Regions from separate parts of the Streptomyces sp. NPDC029466 genome, predicted to be linked through region 1. Evidence: riboswitches for the same ligand, from Rfam matches in the RefSeq annotation. Region 1 holds a riboswitch; the other holds the start of a gene.
The links. A riboswitch is a leader RNA that binds a small molecule or an ion and turns the genes downstream of it on or off. The one in region 1 is predicted to bind ZMP and ZTP.
Positions count from the first base shown of each region.

Region 2: another riboswitch for ZMP and ZTP. It lies ahead of ACZ4XD_RS02855 (serine hydroxymethyltransferase); the one in region 1 lies ahead of ACZ4XD_RS29580 (bifunctional 5,10-methylenetetrahydrofolate dehydrogenase/5,10-methenyltetrahydrofolate cyclohydrolase).

Region 1 is NZ_JBVHZH010000046.1:9,605-20,149, reverse strand. It holds gene ACZ4XD_RS29610 (GcvT family protein) at 1-1,463, opposite strand, end outside; gene ACZ4XD_RS29605 (S-(hydroxymethyl)mycothiol dehydrogenase) at 1,515-2,600, opposite strand; gene ACZ4XD_RS29600 (IclR family transcriptional regulator) at 2,789-3,589, opposite strand; gene ACZ4XD_RS29595 (bifunctional 3-phenylpropionate/cinnamic acid dioxygenase ferredoxin subunit) at 3,757-4,080, shown strand; gene ACZ4XD_RS29590 (NAD(P)/FAD-dependent oxidoreductase) at 4,077-5,249, shown strand; gene ACZ4XD_RS29585 (NADH:flavin oxidoreductase) at 5,477-6,598, shown strand; gene ACZ4XD_RS29580 (bifunctional 5,10-methylenetetrahydrofolate dehydrogenase/5,10-methenyltetrahydrofolate cyclohydrolase) at 6,693-7,547, opposite strand; ZMP/ZTP riboswitch at 7,569-7,657, opposite strand; gene ACZ4XD_RS29575 (hypothetical protein) at 7,799-8,719, opposite strand; gene ACZ4XD_RS29570 (hypothetical protein) at 8,882-9,265, shown strand; gene ACZ4XD_RS29565 (hypothetical protein) at 9,333-9,554, shown strand; gene ACZ4XD_RS29560 (SPFH domain-containing protein) at 9,660-10,545, shown strand, end outside.
Region 2 is NZ_JBVHZH010000002.1:237,132-247,676, reverse strand. It holds gene ACZ4XD_RS02860 (cytochrome P450 family protein) at 1-503, shown strand, start outside; gene ACZ4XD_RS02855 (serine hydroxymethyltransferase) at 593-1,894, opposite strand; ZMP/ZTP riboswitch at 1,937-2,028, opposite strand; gene rocD (ornithine--oxo-acid transaminase) at 2,323-3,528, shown strand; gene ACZ4XD_RS02845 (hypothetical protein) at 3,608-4,417, shown strand; gene ACZ4XD_RS02840 (tetratricopeptide repeat protein) at 4,453-5,793, opposite strand; gene ACZ4XD_RS02835 (hypothetical protein) at 5,985-6,299, shown strand; gene ACZ4XD_RS02830 (hypothetical protein) at 6,386-6,616, shown strand; gene ACZ4XD_RS02825 (DUF6879 family protein) at 6,591-7,103, shown strand; gene ACZ4XD_RS02820 (helix-turn-helix domain-containing protein) at 7,129-7,974, shown strand; gene ACZ4XD_RS02815 (hypothetical protein) at 8,215-8,397, shown strand; gene ACZ4XD_RS02810 (glutathionylspermidine synthase family protein) at 8,449-9,639, opposite strand; gene ACZ4XD_RS02805 (hypothetical protein) at 9,656-10,063, opposite strand; gene ACZ4XD_RS02800 (Ig-like domain repeat protein) at 10,290-10,545, opposite strand, start outside.

The sequences.
Region 1 (10,545 bases):
TCGGCGGCGGCGATCGGTGACCAGTAGCGGGCCGACCAGGCGTCGCGCTCGGGAAGCCGGAGCCCTTCGGCGAGCGGGGCGTTGGCCTCGTACCAGTGCGGGCGCTCCCAGCCGCCGCCCTCCAGGAAGTACGCGCCGAGCTCCTGCTGCCGTGGGTAGAAGGGGCTGGTGCGCAGCGGCCGGGGCGCTTCCATGGGCTGGAGCGGATGGATGACGTCATAGACCTCGATGAAGTTCTGGGCGCCGCGGTCGGCGATGTAGGCGGGCGAGCGCTGGGCGTCCTCGAAGCGGTAGAGGTCGCATTCATGGATGTCGGTGGCGGGCCGTCCGTCCGTCATCCACTCGGCGACGGCCTTGGCGACGCCCGCGGAGTGGGTGACCCAGACCGCCTCGGCCAGCCAGAATCCGCGCAGTTCGCGGGATTCGCCGAGGACCGGCATACCGTCGGGGGTGAAGGAGAAGACACCGTTGAAGCCCTCGGCCACCCGGGACGAGCGCAGTGCGGGCAGCAGTCCGACGCTGTCCTGCCAGCTCGGCGCGAAGTCCTCCGCGGTGAAGGGCAGCGAGGACGGCATGACGGGAGCGTCGTCGAAGGCGGCGACGGTGAAGGGGTCGACGGGCATCGGACGGTGGGCGTAGGAGCCGATGCCGATCCGGTCGGTGTGTTCGCGGAAGTAGAGGTCGCGGTCCTGGAAGCGCAGGATCGGCTTGCTCGCCTCGGTCAGCGGGTCGTTGACGCCGGCGAGCTCGGGCAGCGGTGCGGTGGTGGCGTACTGGTGGGCCAGCGGGAGGAGCGGTACGTCCACCCCGGCCATCGCCCCGATCACCGGGCCCCAGAAGCCGGCCGCCGAGACGACATGGTCGGCGGGGAAGGTGCCGCGGTCGGTGATGACGCCGGTGACCCGGCCGTCCGCCCGCTCGATCCCGGTGACGGTGTGCCGCTCCAGGAAGCGGGCGCCGCGGCTCTCGGCCCGTGCGATCTGGGCGCGGCAGGCGAGCACGGCGCGGGCCAGCCCGTCGTCGGGGGTGTGGAATCCGCCGTGGAGCGTGGTCTCGTCCAGCATCGGCCACAGGCGCTTGCACCGCTGCGGGCCGATGAGTTCACCACGGACGCCCCAGGAGGCCGCGAGTCCGGCCTTGCGGTGCAGATCGGCCCAGCGGGCCGCGGTGGTGGCGATCTCCAGACCGCCGACCGGGTTGAAGCAGGACAGCCCGTCCACGTCGAGGGAGCGGAACTTCTGGACGGTGTAGGCGGCGAACTCGGTCAGGGTCTTGGACGGGCCGGTCTGGAAGACCAGGCCGGGCGCGTGCGAGGTGGAGCCGCCGGGGGCCGGCAGCGGGCCCTGTTCGAGGACGGTGACATCGGTCCAGCCGCGGGCGGTCAGCTCATCGGCGAGGGAGCAGCCGACGATGCCGGCACCGATGACAACCACACGGGAACTGGGGGCGGGCGTACGGGACATGTCCCTCCTCCTGCTGGTCGGGGGTGGTCCACTGGGGTGAGTGTGACGCCGTTACAGGACCACGACGGAGCGCAGTACCCGCCCGTCGCGCATCTTGTCGAACGCGGACTCCACCTCGTCCAGGCCGATCGTCTCGGTGACAAATCCGTCGAGGTCGAGCCGTCCGCTGAGGTAGCGGTCGATGAGGACGGGGAAATCGCGGCTGGGCAGACAGTCGCCGTACCAGGAGGATTTCAGGGCGCCGCCGCGCGAGAAGAGCTCGATGAGCGGCAGTTCGAGGCGCATGCCGGGGTCGGGGACGCCGACCTGGACCAGCGTGCCGGCCAGATCCCGCATAGAGAAGCCCTGGGTGTAGGTCTCCGGCCGGCCCACCGCGTCGATCACCACATCCGCGCCATGGCCGCCGGTCAGTCCGCGGACCGCCTCGATGGGGTCCGTACCACGGGAGTTGACGGTGTGGGTGGCTCCGAAGCGGGTGGCGCCGTCCAGCTTGTGGTCGTCGATGTCGACCGCGATGATCCGGCGTGCCCCGGCGATCGAGGCCCCGGCGATCGCCGCGTTGCCGACCCCGCCGCAGCCGATGACCGCGACGGTGTCCCCGCTGCCGACCCCGCCGGTGTGCACCGCCGCCCCGTAACCGGCCATCACTCCGCAGCCGATGAGACCGGCCGCTTCGGGCCGGGCGTGCGGGTCCACCTTGACCGCCTGCCCGGCGGCGACCAGGGTCTTCTCGGCGAAGGCCCCGATGCCGAGCGCGGGGGCGAGCGGGGTGCCGTCCAGCAGGGTCATCGGCTGGGTGGCGTTGCGGGAGTCGAAGCAGTACCAGGGCCGGCCGCGACGACAGGACCGGCAGCTGCCGCAGGGCGCCCGCCAGGCGAGGACGACATAGTCACCCGGGGCGAGATCGGTGACGCCGGGGCCGACGGACTCGATGACACCGGCCGCCTCATGGCCGAGGAGGAACGGGAATTGGTCGTTGACCGCCCCCTCCCGGTAGTGCAGGTCGGTGTGGCAGACCCCGCAGGCCTGCACGGCGACGAGCACTTCTCCCGGGCCGGGGTCCGGTACCAGAATCGTCTGCGGCTCGACCGGTGCGCCTTGTTTCGCCGCGACGACGGCATGGACGTGGTGTGGCATGCCCTACCCCTCAGTGTTGCGCACTGCACGACTGGTTGCGCGATGAGAGACATAGTGGGAACGCCGGATCGGCACCGTCAAGAGGTACGAGCCAGCTCTCGCCAACGGATTTCCCGCGCGCCCGGACACGGCGGCGGGGCCGGCACATAGCCCCGGCCCCGCCTCCGCCGCACTGACCCGTCATCGGGTCAACAGCCGTACCCCATCCGCCGCGACAGCTCCCCGGCCGCGGAAACGGTGGCCTTGACGACCTCGGGCAGCCGCTCCTCGGCCAGCCGGTAGGCGGGCACCGACACACTGATCGCCCCGATCACCGAGCCGTCGGGCCCGCGCACCGGCGCCGCGACCGCCCGCAGCCCGAGCTCCAGCTCCTCGATCGCCACCGCGAAACCCCGCTCGACCACTTCGGCGAGCTCACGGCGCAGCGCGGCCGCCGAGGTGACCGTCCGCTCGGTGAGCCGCGGCAACTTCCGTGCCAGCACGGCCTCCTGGACCGCTCTGGGCTGGTACGCGAGCAGCGCCTTGCCGCTGGAGGTGGCATGCAGCGGCGTACGCCGGCCGAGCCAGTTCTGCGCGGTGACCGACGCCGGACCGCGCGCCTGTGTGACGTTGACCGCGGCGTCGCCCTCCAGCACCGCGATATTGACCGTCTCCCCCAGCTCCCCGGCCAGCCGGCGGCAGACCGGCGCGCCTTCCTGGGAGATGTCCAGCCGTACGGCCGCCGCACCGGCCAGCCGCAACACCCCGGCTGCGAGGTAGTACTTGCCGCGCTCCTGCTCCTGCCCGACCAGCCCGCGGTTCTCCAGCACGCCGAGCAGCCGGAACGCGGTCGACTTGTGGACGCCCAGCTCCTCGGCGATCTCGGTCACGGCGGCCGCGCCGTGCCGCGCCAGGATTTCCAGCACGGTCACGGCCCGGTCCACCGACTGCACCCCGCCCGGCTGTTTCGGCGGCCCGGCCGCCGCCTGCCCCTCCACGCTGTCCGTCATCTGTTGGATCTCACCACCTGGCACCCCGGCCGAGGCCCGGGATTCGAAGGTTCGGCATTTCCGGGGACCGCTTGACGCATACGCTCCCCGGCTGGATTCTGTTGCGCATGGCGCCTCATCGTGCGCACCGCGAAACTCGATGATACCGAACAGTAACAGGGGGTCCTGTGATTCCTGTCTGCCCGCTCGCCGACCTGCCCACCGGCGAGTCCGTACGCATCGACACCGCACCTCCGATCGCCGTCTTCCATGCCGACGGGCAGTTGTACGCCATCGATGACACCTGCACCCACCAAGACGCCTCCCTCTCGGACGGCTGGCTGGAGGGCTGCCTGGTCGAATGCCCGCTGCACGCCGCGTCGTTCGATCTGCGCACCGGAGCGGCGACCTGCCTGCCCGCCCGCCGGGCCGTGCGCACCCATCCCGTGACCGTCGAGGACGGCATGATCTACGTCCACCACCACGCCGCCGAGGAAGGCACCGCCGCATGAAGTCGGTCGCTGTCATCGGGGCCTCGCTGGCGGGCCTCTACGCCGCGCGGGCCCTGCGCGCCCAGGGATTCGACGGCCGGCTGGTGATCGTCGGGGAGGAACACCACCGCCCCTACGACCGCCCGCCGCTGTCCAAGGGTTTCCTCACCGGCGCCACCGCTGACCAGGGTCAACTGGCCCTGGCCGACGCCGAGGAGATCGCCGAACTGGACGCCGATTGGCTCCTCGGCACCCGCGCCACCGGGCTCGACACCCGTGGGCGCGCGGTACTTCTCGACGGTGGCCGGTCCCTGACCACCGATGGCGTGGTGATCGCCACCGGCGCCACCCCGCGCCGCCTCCCCGGCCCGGCCCCCGCCGGAACCCACACCCTGCGCACCCTTGAGGACGCCCAGGCCCTGCGCGCGGAGCTGACCCGGGGCCCGGTCAGGGTCGTGGTGATCGGCGGCGGCTTCATCGGCGCCGAGGTCGCCTCGTCCTGCGCCGCACTCGGCCATGACGTCACCGTGGTCGAAGCCGCCCCGCTCCCCCTCGTCCCCCAACTCGGCGAGGCGATGGCCGGGATCTGCTCCGCCCTGCATGCGGACCACGGCGTCACCCTGCTGACCGGAACCGGTGTCGCCCGCCTGCACGACGGCGGCACCGGGCACCGTGTCTCCGCGGTCGAGCTGACCGACGGCCGGCTGCTCCCCGCCGAGGTGGTCGTCATCGGCATCGGGGTACGCCCGCACACCGCCTGGCTCGAAGGCTCCGGGCTCCCACTCGACGACGGGGTGTGCTGCGACGCGGGCGGGGTCACCCCTCAGCCCCATATCGTGGCGGTCGGCGATGTCGCCAGGGCAGACGGCACCCGCACCGAACACTGGACCGGCGCCACCGAACAGGCCGCCGTCGCCGTCCGGAACCTGCTGGCCGGCCGCACCGTCGCGACCCACCGGAGCCTGCCGTACTTCTGGTCCGACCAGTACGGCGTACGCCTCCAGTTCGCCGGCCGGCGCCTGCCCACCGACACCCCGCGCATCGTCGAGGGCTCGCCCGACGACCGCAGCTTCCTCGCCTGCTACGAACGCGACGGGCAGACCACCGCCGTCCTGGCCCTCAACCGCCCCCGCCCCTTCATGCGCCTCCGCCGCGAACTCGCCCGCGCCGCCCAGCCGGTCAGCACCTGACCGCGACCGGCGGGGCGACGGGCGGCAGCGGGAAGGCCGCGGGGGCGGGGACGGCAGGGTGACCGCGGCGGTGCGACGGCTGCGGCGCGCGGACCACGGGGTGGCGACTGTGGCGCAGCAGACAGTGCGCGGCGGATGACGGCAGCGCCGTGGGGTGTTCGGAACAGCGGAACGTCTGCCGGCCGGCGGCGTTCCGCGCCCGCGTTGTCTTCCTAGGAGACCCACACGTGACTGCCAGCGCCGCCGCCACCCGTGCGGCCCAGACGCTCTCCCGCCCCTTCGCCCTGGGCGGCCGCACCGTGCCCAATCGGATCGCCATGGCGCCGATGACCCGCGAGTTCTCGCCCGGCGGAGTCCCGGGCGCCGATGTCGCGGACTATTACGCCCGCCGCGCCGCCGGCGGCGTCGGCCTGATCATCACGGAGGGGACCTACGTCGGGCACCCCGCCGCCGGCACCAGCGACGCCGTCCCCCGCTTCCACGGCGCGGACGCACTCGACGGCTGGAGCCGGGTCGTGGAAGCGGTGCATGCGGCGGGCGGAACGATCATGCCGCAGCTGTGGCACGTCGGCATGGCCCGTAAGGCGGGCGCACCGCCGTTCCCCGACGCCCCGCCGTCCGGCCCGTCCGGCCTCGCCCTCGAGGGCACCCCGTCCGGGCACGCCATGACACAGCGGGATCTCGACGAGGTCATCGCGGCGTTCGCCGAGGCGGCGGCCACCGCCGAGCGGCTCGGCTTCGACGGAGTCGAACTGCACGGTGCGCACGGCTACTTGATCGACCAGTTCCTGTGGTCGGGCACCAACCGGCGGACCGATGCCTACGGTGGCAGCCGCACCGCCCGTACTCGTTTCGCCGCCGAGGTCGTGGCGGCCTGCCGGGCGGCGGTCTCGCCCGGTTTCCCGGTCCTCTTCCGGATGTCCCAGTGGAAGATGGGCAACTACGAGGCCCGGCTCGCCGGAACGCCGGATGAACTCCAGGAGATCGTGGCGCCACTGACGGACGCCGGCGTCACCGCGTTCCACTGCTCGACGCGCCGCTACTGGCTGCCGGAATACGAGGGCTCGGACCTCAATCTCGCGGGATGGGTCAAGAAGCTCTCCGGCCGGCCCACCCTCACCGTGGGCTCGGTCGGTCTCGACAACGAGTTCATCGGGACGTTCCAGGGCGAACAGGCCGGGGTCTCCGGTATCGACCGGCTGCTGGACCGGCTGGAGCGGGACGAGTTCGACCTCGTCGCCATCGGACGGGCCCTGCTCGGCGACCCGGAGTGGGCCGCCAAGATCTTGGCGGGCCGCACCGACGCCCTGGTGCCGTTCGACGCCTCGATGCTGCGGACGCTGAACTGACACCGGACGCGCCGGGCGCAGCCGGTCTGCCGCGCCCGGCGCCACCGCCCGCACCGCTGTGCCGGACGGTTCACGGCCCCGCGTCGGGCGGCGGTCAGACCGCGGTCAGCTGGGCGGCCGCGGCGTCGACGGTCTGGGTGAGCAGGGTGGCGATGGTCATCGGGCCGACGCCGCCGGGGACCGGGGTGATCAGGGCGGCGCGGGTGCGTGCCGCGTCGAAGTCCACATCCCCGACGTTGCCCGGGTTGGAGCCGGCGTCCATCACGACGGCTCCGGGCTTGATGTGCTCACCGCCCAGGAACCGGGGCCGGCCGACGGCCGCGATCAGCACATCGGCCTCCCTGGTGTGCGAGGCCAGATCGGTGGTGCGGGAGTGGCAGTAGGTGACGGTGGCATCGCGGCCGAGCAGCAGCATCCCCACGGGCTTGCCCAGGATCGCGCTGCGGCCGACCACGACCGCGTGCTTACCGGCCAGGTCGACGTCATAGTGATCCAGCAGCCGCAGGATGCCGCCGGGCGTACAGGAGGCGAAGCCGTCCAGGCCGAAACTCATCGCGGCGAAGGAGTGGCAGGTGACGCCGTCGACATCCTTCTCGGGCGCGATCGCCTCGAACGCGGCGCGCTCATCGATGTGCGGTCCGGCCGGGTGCTGCAACAGGATGCCGTGCACCGCGGGGTCGTTCGACAGTGCCGTGATCGTGTCGACCAGCTCCGCGGTCGTGGTGGCGGCGGGCAGCGCCACATGCCGGGAAAGTATCCCGGCCTTCGCGCAGCGGTTGCGCTTCATCCGGACATACGTCACCGAGGCGGGGTCGTCGCCGACGAGTACGGTCGCCAGACACGGGGCCGTACCGGTCCGTTCGGTGAGGTCGGCCGCGCGCCGGGCGGCCTGTTCGACGAGGCTGCGGGCCAGTGCGCTGCCGTCCATGAGGCGGGCTTCCGGGGACATGGGCTGCTCCTGAGCGTCGGGTGGGATCGCCCAGGCGCGCGGCACGGACCGTGGATGGCCGAGCCGCTCCCCGGTGGTACTCCACCCAAGCGCCAGTCACGGCTCGGCGCCCACTGTAATCGACGTCAGAGGGGACCGGCGTCCGGTTTTCCGCCCAGCGCCGGCACCGGCCACTGCCCGGCAGCCGACGTGCCCGCCGGCCCGGGTGCCCGGCGTCCCGGATGCCGCCGGGCACCGGTGGCGCGGCCCCGTCACCCGCCGCCCTGGCCGGGTGCGGAGAGGGGTGGTTGAGGCGCGGCGGTGGCCTCCCATTGACTGAGGATGCCGTCCCAGTCGTGCTGGGCGGCGGTGATGGCATTGGCATCCCACGTGGGCTGTGTGGGCTGCTGATACTGCTGGTGTTCCTCGTAGACCCGGTATTCCTGGTACTGCTGCTGGTCCGGGTAGTGCTGGTACGGCTGTTGCTTCCAGTGCTCCTGCTCGTAGTGCTCCCGTGGGGGCTGCTGTGGTCGCTCGCGCCATGTCAGATGGGGCGTCTCCGGCTGTGGGGGCGGGACATTGACCAGCCGTCGGTGCCGTCCCGTACGGTCCGAGGGGGTGGGCGGCATCGGGCGGCTCTCCGCGGACAGTTGCTGTGCGCGGGCCACCAGCAGCCGGACGTCGAGGCCGAGTTCGGTGGCCAGGGCGGTGAGGTCGACGCCGTTGTGCCAGCTGCTCATCAGGACCGCGTCCAGCGCCGGGGCCCAGGCCGGTTCGGAGGGCTGGGGGGCGGCGGCCGGGCCTTGTGGGGGCGGCGGTGCGACGGGGCCCGGCGCGGCGGCCCCCTGAGCGGGCTGCGGCGCGGGGGCTTGCGTCGCGGAGGTCTGGGGCGCGGGCTGCTGCGGTGCGGGGGCGGGCTCGCACGGGGGCTGGGCGAGCAGGCTCTTGGCGACCGCGCGGGCGTCTTCCTTGCCCACCGTGCGCCGGGCCAGCCGCACTTCGCGTTCCTCCAGGCCGAGCAGATCCGCCACCACCGCGTCGCTGCCCACGGTCACGGCGAAGGCGGCCAGGGTCCGCGAACGGCGGGCCTCGGCCTCGTCGAGGAGTCCCTGTGTACGGCGGACCTCGTCATCGCTGCTGCAAAACGCCTGTGCGAGTACCGCGTGGCGCTCCCACAACTCCCTCGGTTCCATGACTGCGACAACGTTCCTTCGTCCGGATTGGACCGCTTCCCGGCTATAGATCACTGCATAAGGTGATATTCGATGGAGATGCGCCCCTGCCTGCCTGGCGGAAGTACGGACGGCTGCGAAAATACGCAGTGACCCCAGCGTCGAAGAATCGTTTCTACGGCCATGAGCGTCCCCTCTTCCGGCACCGTCGCAGGTCACGGACCGACGTCCCTCCCCCGCCCCGGGCAGATGCCCCGGTGGATCACCGCGGAGGTCATCAGGCAGACACCGGTGTACGCCGGGCTGGTGAAGCAGTGGACCGAGCGCGCCGCCACGGTGCCCGGGGTCGCCGATCCCGAGTGGCAGCGCCTGGTCTCCTACCGCGCGCTGATGGAGGAGACCGAGACCGCCCTCACGGCCCTGCGGCCCCATCGTGCGCCCGACGTACTACCCCCGAGGAAGCCGTCGGTCCCGGCGGCCCGGCCCGCCCGGCTGGATGCCGGAACCGGTGCCGCGGCGGCTGCCGGACCGGCGGCGCAGACGGCACCCCGGCCGGAGTACCGTTGAGTTGTCGAGGATTTCCCGCTGTCCGGCGGCTGCGCCGGCAGCGGCTTTGACCAGCGACGGAGCCCGGGTGAGCGCGACGGATGACACGGACTTCAGCCCGATCGGGGTGATCGGGCGGGTGACCGTCTCCATCCCGACCGACGGACCGGGTGAGGTGCTGCTGCCCGTGCGCGGCGGCACCGAGGCCTTCGCCGCCTGGTCCCGCGAGCCCATCGCCCGGCACACGCAGGTCATCGTGGTGGACCACACTTCGGCGCGGTCGGTGATCGTCGCGCCGCTGCCCGCGTGATCCGGCGCTCCCGCCGACCGTGTCCGGCCACGTGAGCACTCCCTTTTCCCGCGGCCGCGCCCGCACCCCCACCGGAACCGGTCGCATCGGACCAGGAGCCTTCCGATGTTGTTCTGGCATGTTCCTGCGCCCAACGAGGCGCTGTTGATCTCCGGCTCGAAGCGCCGGGCCGGGGACGCCCAATTCCGTATCGTCACCGGCCATGGCTGCTGGGTCATGCCCGTCAAACAGAAGGCGAGTGTGCTGTCGCTGTCGCTGCGGGAGGCGGAGATCTCCGAGGACTGCGTCACCCAGCAGGGCATCCGGCTCGGCGTCCGGGCGGTCGCCGTCTTCAAGGTCGGGGACGACCAGACGTCCATCGCCAACGCCGCCCGCCGCTTCCTGGCCGAGCAGGCCACCATGGAAGAGCTGGTGGGCCGGATCTTCGCCGGTCACCTGCGCTCGATCGTCGGCGGACTGACCGTCGAACAGATCATCCGGGAGCGGGACCGGGTCGCCCAGGAGGTCAAGGACGGCAGCCACTCCGAGATGGAGAAGCTCGGCATCGTCGTGGACGCCCTGCAGATCCAGGAGATCGCCGACACCTCCGGCTACATCACCAATCTCGCCGCACCGCACGCCGCCGCGGTGGCCAGCACGGCCCGGATCGCGCAGGCCAAGGCCGACCAGGAGGCGACCGAACGCGAGCAGCAGGCGGCGGCGTTGAAGGCCGAGTACGAGCGGGACACCGCGATCAAGCGGGCCGGGTTCCTCGCCGAGACCGAGCAGTACAACGCCCGCGCGGCGCAGGCCGGCCCGCTCTCCCAGGCCAGGGCATCGCAGGAGGTCATCGAGGAGCAGACCGCACTGGCCCAGCGGCAGGCCTCGCTCGCCGCCCAGCGGCTGGAGGCCGAGGTACGCCGCCCCGCGGACGCCGAGGCGTACCGGCTGCGCACCCTGGCGGAGGCGCAGCGTGACCAGGTCCGGTACGAGGCGGACGCCCGCGCGTACA
Region 2 (10,545 bases), on a different contig from region 1:
AGACCACGCTCAATCTGATCACCAACGCGGTGCGGGCCCTGTGCACCGACCGCGAGCAGCTGGAGCTGGTCCGGGCCGGGCGGGCGACCTGGGACGACGTGGTCGAGGAGACGCTGCGCCACGACAGCCCGGTCGCCCACTTCCCGTTCCGCTACCCGGTCCGGGACCTGGAGCTCGGCGGCACGGTCGTCCCGCGGGGCACCCCGATGCTGGCCTCCTACTCGGCGGCCGGCCGGGACCCGGCGGCGTACGGGCCCGACGCGGACCGGTTCGATGTCACCCGGCGGCCCGCCACCCGGCATCTGTCCTTCGGCCACGGGCCGCACTACTGCCTGGGCGCGCCACTGGCCCGGCTGGAGGCGACCGTCGCCCTGGAGGCGCTCTTCACCCGCTATCCGGCGCTGGACCTGGCCGTCCCGGACGCGGAGCTGCCACCGCACCAGAGCTTCATCGGCAACAGCACGGACGTCCTGCCGGTCCGGCTCACCGGCTCACCGGGCTGAGCGCAGCCGGTGAGCCGGTCGGGGTGCCGGACGGGGCGCCCGACGGGGTGCCGGACGGGGTGCCGGACGGGGCGCCCTGACACGCCCGTTCAGGCCGTCGGCAGCCCCGGCGCCGGGTAGGCGGCCATCAGCTCCGCGACCTCACCACGGATCACCGTCAGCGCGTCCTCGTCGCCCTTCGCCGCCGCCTGGACGCTGCGGTCGATCCACTCGGCGACCAGCGGCATCCGGTCCGTGCCCAGCCCGCGGGAGGTGAGGGACGGGGTGCCGATGCGGATGCCGGAGGGGTCGAAGGGCTTGCGCGGGTCGAAGGGGACGGTGTTGTAGTTGACGACGATGCCGGCGCGGTCCAGCGCCTTCGCGGCGACCTTGCCGGGGACCTCCTTCGAGGTGAGGTCGATCAGCACCAGGTGGTTGTCGGTACCGCCGGAGACCAGGTCGTAGCCGCGGGCCAGCAGCGCCTCGGCGAGCGCCTTGGCGTTGGCGACGACGGCATGCGCGTAGTCACGGAAGGACGGGGCGGCCGCCTCGCGCAGCGCGACCGCGATGGCGGCGGTGGTGTGGTTGTGCGGGCCGCCCTGAAGGCCGGGGAAGACGGCCTTGTCGACGGCCTTGGCGTGGCTCGCCCGGGACATCAGCATCGCGCCGCGCGGGCCGCGCAGGGTCTTGTGGGTGGTGGTGGAGATGACGTCCGCGTGCGGCACGGGCGAGGGGTGGGCGCCGCCCGCGATCAGGCCGGCGATATGCGCGATATCGGCGACGAGGACGGCGTCGACCTCGCGGGCGATCTCACCGAAGGCGGCGAAGTCGATGGTGCGGGGGACGGCGGTGCCGCCACAGAAGATGATCTTCGGGCGTTCCTTGCGGGCGAGGTCGCGCACCTCGTCGAAGTCGATCAGCGCGCTGTCCGGGCGTACGCCGTACTGCACCCCGCGGAACCACGTGCCGGTCGCCGAGACGCCCCAACCGTGCGTGAGGTGGCCGCCCATCGGCAGCGCCATGCCCAGCACGGTGTCACCGGGCTCGGCGAAGGCGAGGTAGGCGGCGAGGTTGGCGGGCGAGCCGGAGTAGGGCTGGACGTTGGCGTGCTCCACGCCGAAGACGGCCTTGGCGCGCTCGACGGCCAGGGTTTCGACCTGGTCGATGTTCTGCTGGCCTTCGTAGTAGCGACGGCCCGCGTACCCCTCGCTGTACTTGTTCTGAAGGACGGTGCCGGTGGCTTCCAGGACGGCGGCGGAGACGTAGTTCTCGCTGGGGATCAGCCGCAGGGTGTCGGCCTGGAGCTGCTCCTCGGCGCCGACCAGCGCGGCCAGTTCGGGGTCGGCGGCGCTCAGCGCGGGATGCGAAAGGGGCTGTGCGGCATGGGGCTGAGTGGCATGGGGCTGGGACATGGCGTCCTCCGGGGCGGTCGATCGGTGTTGCCGGTCGTGGTCCCGGGGTGCCCAGGCGGGGCGGCACCTCGTGATGGTTGCCGCACACCGCTTCCTCGAGGTTGCTTCCCCGTACGCCAGTCGCGGTGCGCATCGCAGAGTCTAGGGGGTGTCTCTTCGATCTGCGTGGGCCTGCGACGCCTGGCACCGCACCTCGCTGCGTTGTCGCATCCCCCACGGACACCCAGTCCGAGGGAGACGCTCCGCCTTGCGATGCACGGCACCAGACGCCGCAGGCTGATCCACGCAGATCGAAGAGACACCCCCTAGGACACCCCCCAGGCCCCTGTCCGGCGGATCTTCGCAGGCCGGGCGGTCCGGGCGGGCGCAACAATGGAGAGGGACGCGGCAGTGCCCGCGCCCGTACGGTCTACCGAACGGAGTCACCGGTGACGTCCACGGAACGCGGCATCGCGGCCGCCGAAGCCCACAGCGCGCACAACTACCACCCGCTGCCCGTCGTCGTGGCCACCGCCGAGGGCGCCTGGGTGACGGATGTCGAGGGCCGCCGCTACCTGGACATGCTCGCCGGGTACTCCGCGCTCAACTTCGGGCACGGCAACCGTCGGCTGCTCGACGCGGCGAAGGCACAGCTGGAGCGGGTCACGCTCACCTCGCGCGCCTTCCACCACGACCGTTTCGCGGACTTCTGCACACAGCTGGCCGGGCTGTGCGGCATGGAACTCGTCCTGCCGATGAACACCGGCGCCGAGGCCGTCGAGACGGCGGTGAAGACGGCCCGCAAATGGGGCTACCGGGTCAAGGGCGTCCCGGACGGCCGGGCGAAGATCATCGTGGCGGACAACAACTTCCACGGCCGGACGACCACCATCGTCTCCTTCTCCACCGACCCCGAGGCCCGCGCCGACTTCGGCCCGTACACCCCCGGCTTCGAGATCGTCCCGTACGGCGATCTCGCCGCGCTGGAGGCCGCCGTCGACGCCGACACGGTCGCGGTGCTGCTGGAGCCGATCCAGGGCGAGGCGGGCGTCCTGGTACCGCCGCCGGGCTACCTGGCGGGCGTACGGGAGCTGACCCGCAGCCGGAACGTGCTGTTCATCGCCGACGAGATCCAGTCCGGGCTGGGCCGCACCGGCCGGACCTTCGCGTGTGAGCACGAGGGCGTGGTGCCCGACATGTACGTGCTCGGCAAGGCACTGGGCGGCGGGGTGGTTCCGGTCTCGGCGGTGGTCTCCTCCCGCGAGGTGCTGGGCGTCTTCGCCCCCGGCGAGCACGGCTCGACGTTCGGCGGGAACCCGCTCGCCTGCGCGGTGGCGCTGGAGGTCATCGCGATGCTGCGGACCGGTGAACTCCAGCAGCAGGCCATGGAGCTGGGCGAGCATCTGCACAGCGAACTGGGGCTGCTGGTGGGCGGCGGCGCGGTGGACGCGGTGCGCGGCCGCGGACTGTGGGCCGGTGTGGACATCAACCCCTCGCGCGGCACCGGGCGGCAGATCTCCGAACAGCTGATGGCCCGCGGGGTGCTGGTCAAGGACACCCATGGCTCGACGATCCGCATCGCGCCCCCACTGGTCATCAGCAAGGAGGACCTGGACTGGGGGCTCGACCAACTGCGGGGTGTGCTGGAGGGATGAGGTGGGCGGTGCGGGCCTGCTGGTAGCGTCGCGCTCTTCGCCGGTGTCGGCCGCGCGGAGTCCCCTGGCAGGTCCCGGAATGTCCGAGTCCCCCGCCCTCGCCGCGTACACGCTGTGGCGCGACGCGCTCGCCGAGGTGGACGAGGTCTTCGCCTCGCCGCCTGAGCTCGACGGTCCGGTCGACGGGTGCACCTACTGCATTCCGGAGTCGGAGCTGCGCGTCCTCGGTGGTGACCCTGCCGATGTGCCGGACGATCTCCTCGGGTACTTCATGCGTGAGGTCGCCAGCCACTGGGACGAAGACCAATACTCCGTCCTGTGGCGCCGCTTCCTCCCCCGTGCGCTGCGCCGCTGGGGACCGGGCGGGGACGACACCGACCCGTCGGAGGCGATGGGGCGCCTCGGCCGCGGCGGTGCCCGGCTCGCGGACTGGCCCGTGGCCGAGCGCGCCGCGGTCGAGCGGGCCTTCCGGGCGCTGCTGCACATCGCCGTGACCGACGGCCGCCCGTACTGGGAGATCACCGATCTGATCGAGGGAATCGCTCATGCGACGGGTTCCCTGGAGCCGTGGCTGGACCGCATCGCCGGGCTCACCGGTCCCGAAGCGGATGCCGGCGTGGTCCGCCTCGCCCTCGGCTGGGCCACCGAACTCCTCTGGGAAGAGCTGGAGTTCACCTGGTGGTACCACGGCGACCCGCAGCTCATCGCCGCCTGGCTGCCCACCCTGCGCACCCGCCTCGCGGCCTTTGCCGTGCGGCACCCCCGCTGCAAGAGCGCATCCGACGCGCTGACCGCGATCGACGCGTGCGAGGCCGGCACCCACGGCCCCTGGCTCTACCCCTACGACATGCGGACGCTCGGCGGCCCGGTGCTCATCCGGCAGGGCTGAGGCCGGTGTACGTTCTGCCCGGGCCCGTGTCCCTCCTAGGCCAGGAGTGAGGCCGGGGTGACGAGCCGGGCACGTTCGTGGAGTTCGCGGGCGGCGGGGGTCTTGAGGTGGGGGCGGATGAGCTTGAACATCTTCCCCATGCGCCGGTCGACCCTCCCGCTTTGCACCAGGGGATATTCGTCCAGTGCTTCATTCCATGTCGCACAGGCCGCTTCCAGGTGCCCCACCTCAAGTTGGAACTCGGCGAGTGTGGCCCGTTCCTTCACCCGGGACCGGCGGTAGATGTCGTAGCACAACCTGTCCGATTCCCGCATCGCCGCAACGGCTCCGGGAAGGTCTCCGAGCTCGTGGCGAACGTGGCTGATGTGGTAGTGCAGAGATGAGGGGTCATAGGAGCCAAAGGCTTTCGCTCGTGCCTCGGCCTTTTCCATGGAAATTTCGGCTTCTTTGAGATGCGCGAGCGCCTTGTGGCGGTCTCCTGTTTGCGCAGCGGCATGAGCCTGCTGCCCCGCAAGGAACGCGACCATACGCGGGCCCGCTTGCGGCGAGGCAGCGGCAGCCGCATCGGCCAGTCGCATGGCTTCACGGCCGTGCCCCAGGTCAACTGCCTGCACACTCATACCTCGCAGCGTCGTGCAGTACGTGAGGTGGTCCTCGGAGGCGCCGGCCAGTTCCAGTGCCTTGAGGTAATACTTCTGCCCCAGCCCCTCCACCCCCTCATCCACCGCCATGTATCCGGTGAGATAGCACAGATCGGAGGCTGCCGACAGCATTGCCTTGCGTACGGGTTCCGGCGCATCAGCCCGTAGATACGGAGCCACCGTGTTGACGAGAAATGCCGCAGCCATGGGGCGGGCGTGACGTCCACCGAATTGGTCGTCGAGTTCCGAGATCCGTTCGGTCATGGCGATAACCATGTCGACTTCCGGCATGCCGATGCGCGGAGTTCGGCCGGTTTGCACGGCTTCCATCCGTCCCACCACATCCGGCCAATTGGGCACCGTCAGCGCAACGGAAAAGAGCCCTATACCGAGAACGCTGCGGCGTGAGGGATCCATATCTCCCCTACCGAGATCGATCAGTCCCTCCACCGCGCTCGGAGGGCCGTCCGAGCTACTGGCAGGCGACGGGAATCCCACCTCGGCATGCGTGACCGGACGTCCCAGCTTCCGCGCCAGGGCCTCCACGATCAGCGGTCTGACCTGCTCCTTCGGCAGGTGCCCCTGACACCACTGATGGGCCGACGGCTCGCGGTACTTGAGCGGGGTGCCTCGCTCGGTGCCGATGCGGTTCACGGCCTGGACGAACTGCCGCAGCGTCCAGCCGGTCTGCCGGTAAAGCCGTTCGAGGTGCCGGTTCGGTTCCCGAGTGCCCACTAGCCCTCAACTCCCCGGTGTGCACGAGCACTTAAAGCTCTTAAAAGCCGCTTCCACTGCCACCGTACCGCTGGGCGTAGCGGAGCGGTTGCCTAGAGCGAGGAAGGCCCTCCTCGCAAGACAAAGAGGACCCCCGCGACCGTGGTGGACGGCCCGGGGGCGTGGCCCTCAACTACAAGGGAGTTGACGACATGCCCGACGCTACAGCGAGGGTCTTGGTCCGGCTGCTGCCGTGGACCGGCCCGGACGGCAAACCGTGCTTCCTGGCAGGCGACGGGACCGGATATGTCTCCCGCATCGCGGACCAGATGGAGGAGGAGCAGCTCAGCTCCGCCGACGATCTCATCGACGAAGCCCGCCAACTGCTTGCCGCACGGGCATGGACGCCCGGGGAACTGCACCTGCTGGCCGTGGAATTGACCACGACCCTCGCCGATGTCCGCCGGGTGGCCAGGAGCCGGGGCGGGCGCTTGAGCGCTCTCGGGGCGGCGTCGGTCCATACGTAGAAGTTCGTGCAAGTCGCTGGCGCCCTGCGGCGGCTCAGGCGCAAACTCGGACATGTTGATCGTCACCCGAGGCGACGGAGGACACCATGGCTTTGCACCGCCTGGGCAAGGACCCCGAGAGCCCGAACAACGGCTCCCCGACTGTGTACCTGGACGATGAGAGCGGGAACTACGTCCTGCAAGGGTGGCGAGTGACGGACCCCGAGCGCCTGGCGCAGATGGACGTTCCCAGCCATGAGACCGTGATCGAGTTCCCGAAGCGCATGATGCAGTTCTTCCCGGAGGTGAACGGTGGCGACGGCGGAGTCGACGTTTGAGGAGCTGTTCCGGTCGGCCCAGCACTGCGCGTGGCACTTCGAGGCCAGGGACGCATACGCGCTGGACGAGGCGTACCAGGAGTGGATCGCCGGAAACCACTTCGACCCGGCCGAGCGGTGGCCATGGTGGATCGATCTTGTCTCGGCTTCGGTGGCCCGTGGCGTGGAGGTGCGCCGAGCGCGGGTCGTCTCGGAACCCGTATCCGCCTACATCCGGTACGAGCACGCGCTCACCGGTGGACACAACGTCAAGGCCGGAGAGTCGGTGCGCTGGCTCCCCCGTCGGCAAGCCTCATCATTGCTGTTGCCAGGCAACGACTGCTGGGTCTTCGACCGTTCGTCGGTGCTGTTCAATCACTTCAACGGTGACGGGGAGATGACCGGCGAAGAGCTGGTGACCGAACCCGGTGTGGTCCACGCCTGTGTATCCGCGTTCGAAACGATCTGGGAACGGGCGACTCCCCACGAGGAGTACCGGCCGGTCTGACGGTAGGCACTCGGAAGACTCGATCGTGACATCGTCGTCGAGCATCCGGCAGGCCCGAGAGGCCCTTGGCAAGCGCCTGCGCGAGATGCGCAAGGATTCGGGTCTGACGGCGAGGGAGTTGGCCGCCCGGGCCGGCTGGCATGAGAGCAAGTGCAGCCGCATCGAGAACGGCCGCACCGGGCCGTCCGATGATGATCTGCGGGTGTGGGGGCTGCACTGTGGCGCGGAGGGACAGACGGCCGACCTGATCGCCACCGCACGCAATATCGATGGTGCGTATGTCGAGTGGCGGCGCATGGAACGCTCCGGACTCCGCCGTGCACAGGAGTCGGTTCTCCCGCTGTGGGAGCGAACGCGGCACTTCCGCGCCTACTCGTCGTGGCTGATCCCGGGGCCCTTCCAGACACGTGCGTACATTGAGGCACTCCTCAGGGCGATTCGTGACCGGCGGGCGCTCCCCGACGACCTGGAAGAAGCTGTCCAGGTCCGTGTGGACAAGCAGCGCATCCTGCACGAAGGGCCGCGCCGCTTCGCTGTGATCTTGGAGGAGAGCGCACTTCGCCACCGGATCGGCGGCGCTGCGACGATGGCAGGTCAGCTTGGGCACCTGCTGTCCCTTGCTGCGCTGCCCCACGTCAGCCTCGGGGTGATCCCGCTGCACGCGGACCGTACCGCGCTGTGGCCGGTGGAGGACTTCTGGATCTTCGATGAAGCCCAAGTCAGCGTTGAGCTGGTGTCTGCCTTTCTCACCATCACGCAGCCGCACGAAATCAGCATGTACGCCCACACCTTCGCGGGCCTGGCCGAATTGGCCGTCTACGGGGCTCCGGCACGGACTCTGATCACAGCAGCGATCGATTCCCTCGGGTGAGCGTGCGCAAGTTCACGCAAGTGCGTTGAGGCCAACCCTTCGGCATTCCTAGCTTGTCGCCATACGGCTGCCAAGTGTGTGCGGCGGTAGCCGGTATCAAGACTCCCGCCCCGGCTGCGGAATACCCGGACAGGTCGAGCGGCCGGGGCGGGTGAGCACCGCAGGAAATCCCCTGTGGGCCTACGGGCCATGCCTCGACGGTACGGCGGCGTGGCCCCTCACGAAAGAGGAGGTTGGTAAATGAGCGTCACAGCCGTTGAGACGTACGAGACGCGCACGCCCGATGCCGACGGGTGGCACGGAGTCCCCTTCCGGCACCCGGCCGACATGGAGGCGGACGGCGGCAAGCACGACGGCGGGCCCATGCCCCCAGAGGCACCGCGCGACCCGCAACCCAGTGGCGGGGACAGCGACAACAAGTAGTCGCGAATGCCGGGGGCTCTCCTCCTACTGGCCGGGCGGCCCCCGGCTGATTCAGCGGATCACATGCGGCAGGAACCGCGCGTACTCATCGGTGACCGGGCCCGCCGACTCGCGGATGCCGAGGCCGGCGGCCTCGTCCTCGACGACCCAGGCGCCGAGGACGACGCGGTTGCCGTCGAAGTCCGGCAGCGGGGCCAGCTCCTGGTAGCAGCAGGGGTCGTCGGGCGCCCGCAGGACCGGTTCGGTGCCCGGCTCGTGCAGGGTGACCCCGGCGCCCTCCCGGCCGAGCAGCGGCTTGGCGACGTAGCCCCGGGTGTGGGCCAGCTCGCGTGGACCGTCGAGGTAGGCGGGCAGCAGGTTCGGATGGCCGGGGTAGAGCTCCCACAGGATCGCCAGCAGCGCCTTGTTGGAGAGCAGCATCTTCCAGGCGGGTTCGATCCAGAGGGTGGAGCCGGTGCCGCCGCCGTTGTCGAGGGTGTCCAGGACGTGCGGGCCGAAGTCGTCGGTGGCCAGCCACTCCCACGGGTAGAGCTTGAAGCAGGCCCGCATGAAGCGCAGCCGCTGGTCGACGAAGCGGCCCGAGAGCCGGTCCCAGCCGATGTCCTCCATGGAGATGGCGACGGTCTCCAGGCCCGCCTGCTGGGCGGTCTCCTCCAGGTAGGCGACGGTCATCAGATCCTCGCCGAGCTCGTCGCCCGAGGAGTGCGCGAAGTGCAGCGGCGCGCCGGGCGGCAGCAGCGGGGCCTGCCGCTTCCAGGCCGCCACCAGCCGCTCGTGCAGCGAGTTCCACTGGTCGGCGCCGGGAAAGCGCTCCTCCATCCAGAACCACTGCGGGCTGGCGGCCTCGACCAGCGAGGTCGGGGTGTCGGCGTTGTACTCCAGCATCTTGGCCGGGCCGCTGCCGTCGTAGTGCAGGTCGAACCGCCCGTAGAGGGAGGGGAGTTCGTCGCGGCGGCGCCAGGACTCGGCGATCAGCTGGGCCAGGCGCGGGTCCTCGATGCCGAGGTCGGCGAAGCGGTCCTGGTCGACGATGTGCGCGGCCGCGGCCAGACACATGCCGTGCAGCTCCTCGACGACCTCCTCCAGGGCCTCGACCTCGGGGAGGGTGAAGGAGTAGTACGCGCTCTCGTCCCAGTAGGGGCGCAGCGAATCGTCCGGGTAGCGGGTCAGCGGGTAGATCAGGCCCTGCGCCTCGACGGTCTGCTGCCAGCCGGGGCGGGGCTCGATGGTGTGGCGTCGCATGCCGTGCCGGGTCCGCTCAGCCGCCGAAGGAGCCGTGCCGGCCGCCGCCGCTGCCGTGCGACCCCGAGCAGCCGAAGCCGCCGCGGTTGACGGCCGTGCTCTTGCTGAACGTGCCGCTGTCGGCGTACGAGCCGCCCTTGTTGCTCGGGTCGTAGTACCACTGGCCGTCGACGCGCTGCTTGCCGCGGCCGGCGCTGCCGTATCCGCCACTGCTGGACCCGCTGCTCCCGGAGGACGAACTGCCGCTCGCCGAGCAGTTCTTGGAGTCGACGATGCGGTAGCCCTTGATCGCGTCGTAGCTGTTGCGGTCGACGCAGCGCTTGTCGGGCTCGGAACCGCAGGACGTCAGGGCGGCGGCGAGCGCGCCCATGCCTCCCAGGATCACCGTGCTGGACCGCAGCCTCCGGCGTGCCTTCTCGGCCATGATTCACCTTTCCCCCGTGAACATTTGTCTGAGCACGGACAGCGTAGACGGCGCCCGCGGTCCGACGACAACGCGGTAGGGCCCGCTCCGCGACGAGGCCCCGGGCATCCGCGACGGTCCCGGACGAAGCGGCAGCAGGGGGACGGCAGTGGCCGGAAGGGAACAGTCGGGCGCCGGGCCGCCCTCCGTTGAGGACGACCCGGCGCGGCGGGTAGGGAACGGCGCGTCAGGCGCCGAGGACGGTCTGGGTGTCGGTGTCGGAGGAGCCGGTGAAGTTGGTGTCACCGGCGTAGACGCCCGTGACGGTGTAGGTGCCGGCCGTGGCCAGCGGCGAGCTGGTGGAGGCGACCCCGGTGCCGTCGAGCGTGCCGGTCAGCGTCACGGTGGTCACCCCGTCGGTGACGGTGAAGGTCACCGTGCCGGTCGGGATTCCGCTGCCGGGCGCCACGGCCTGTACCAAGGCCAGGAACGTCACCGTGTCA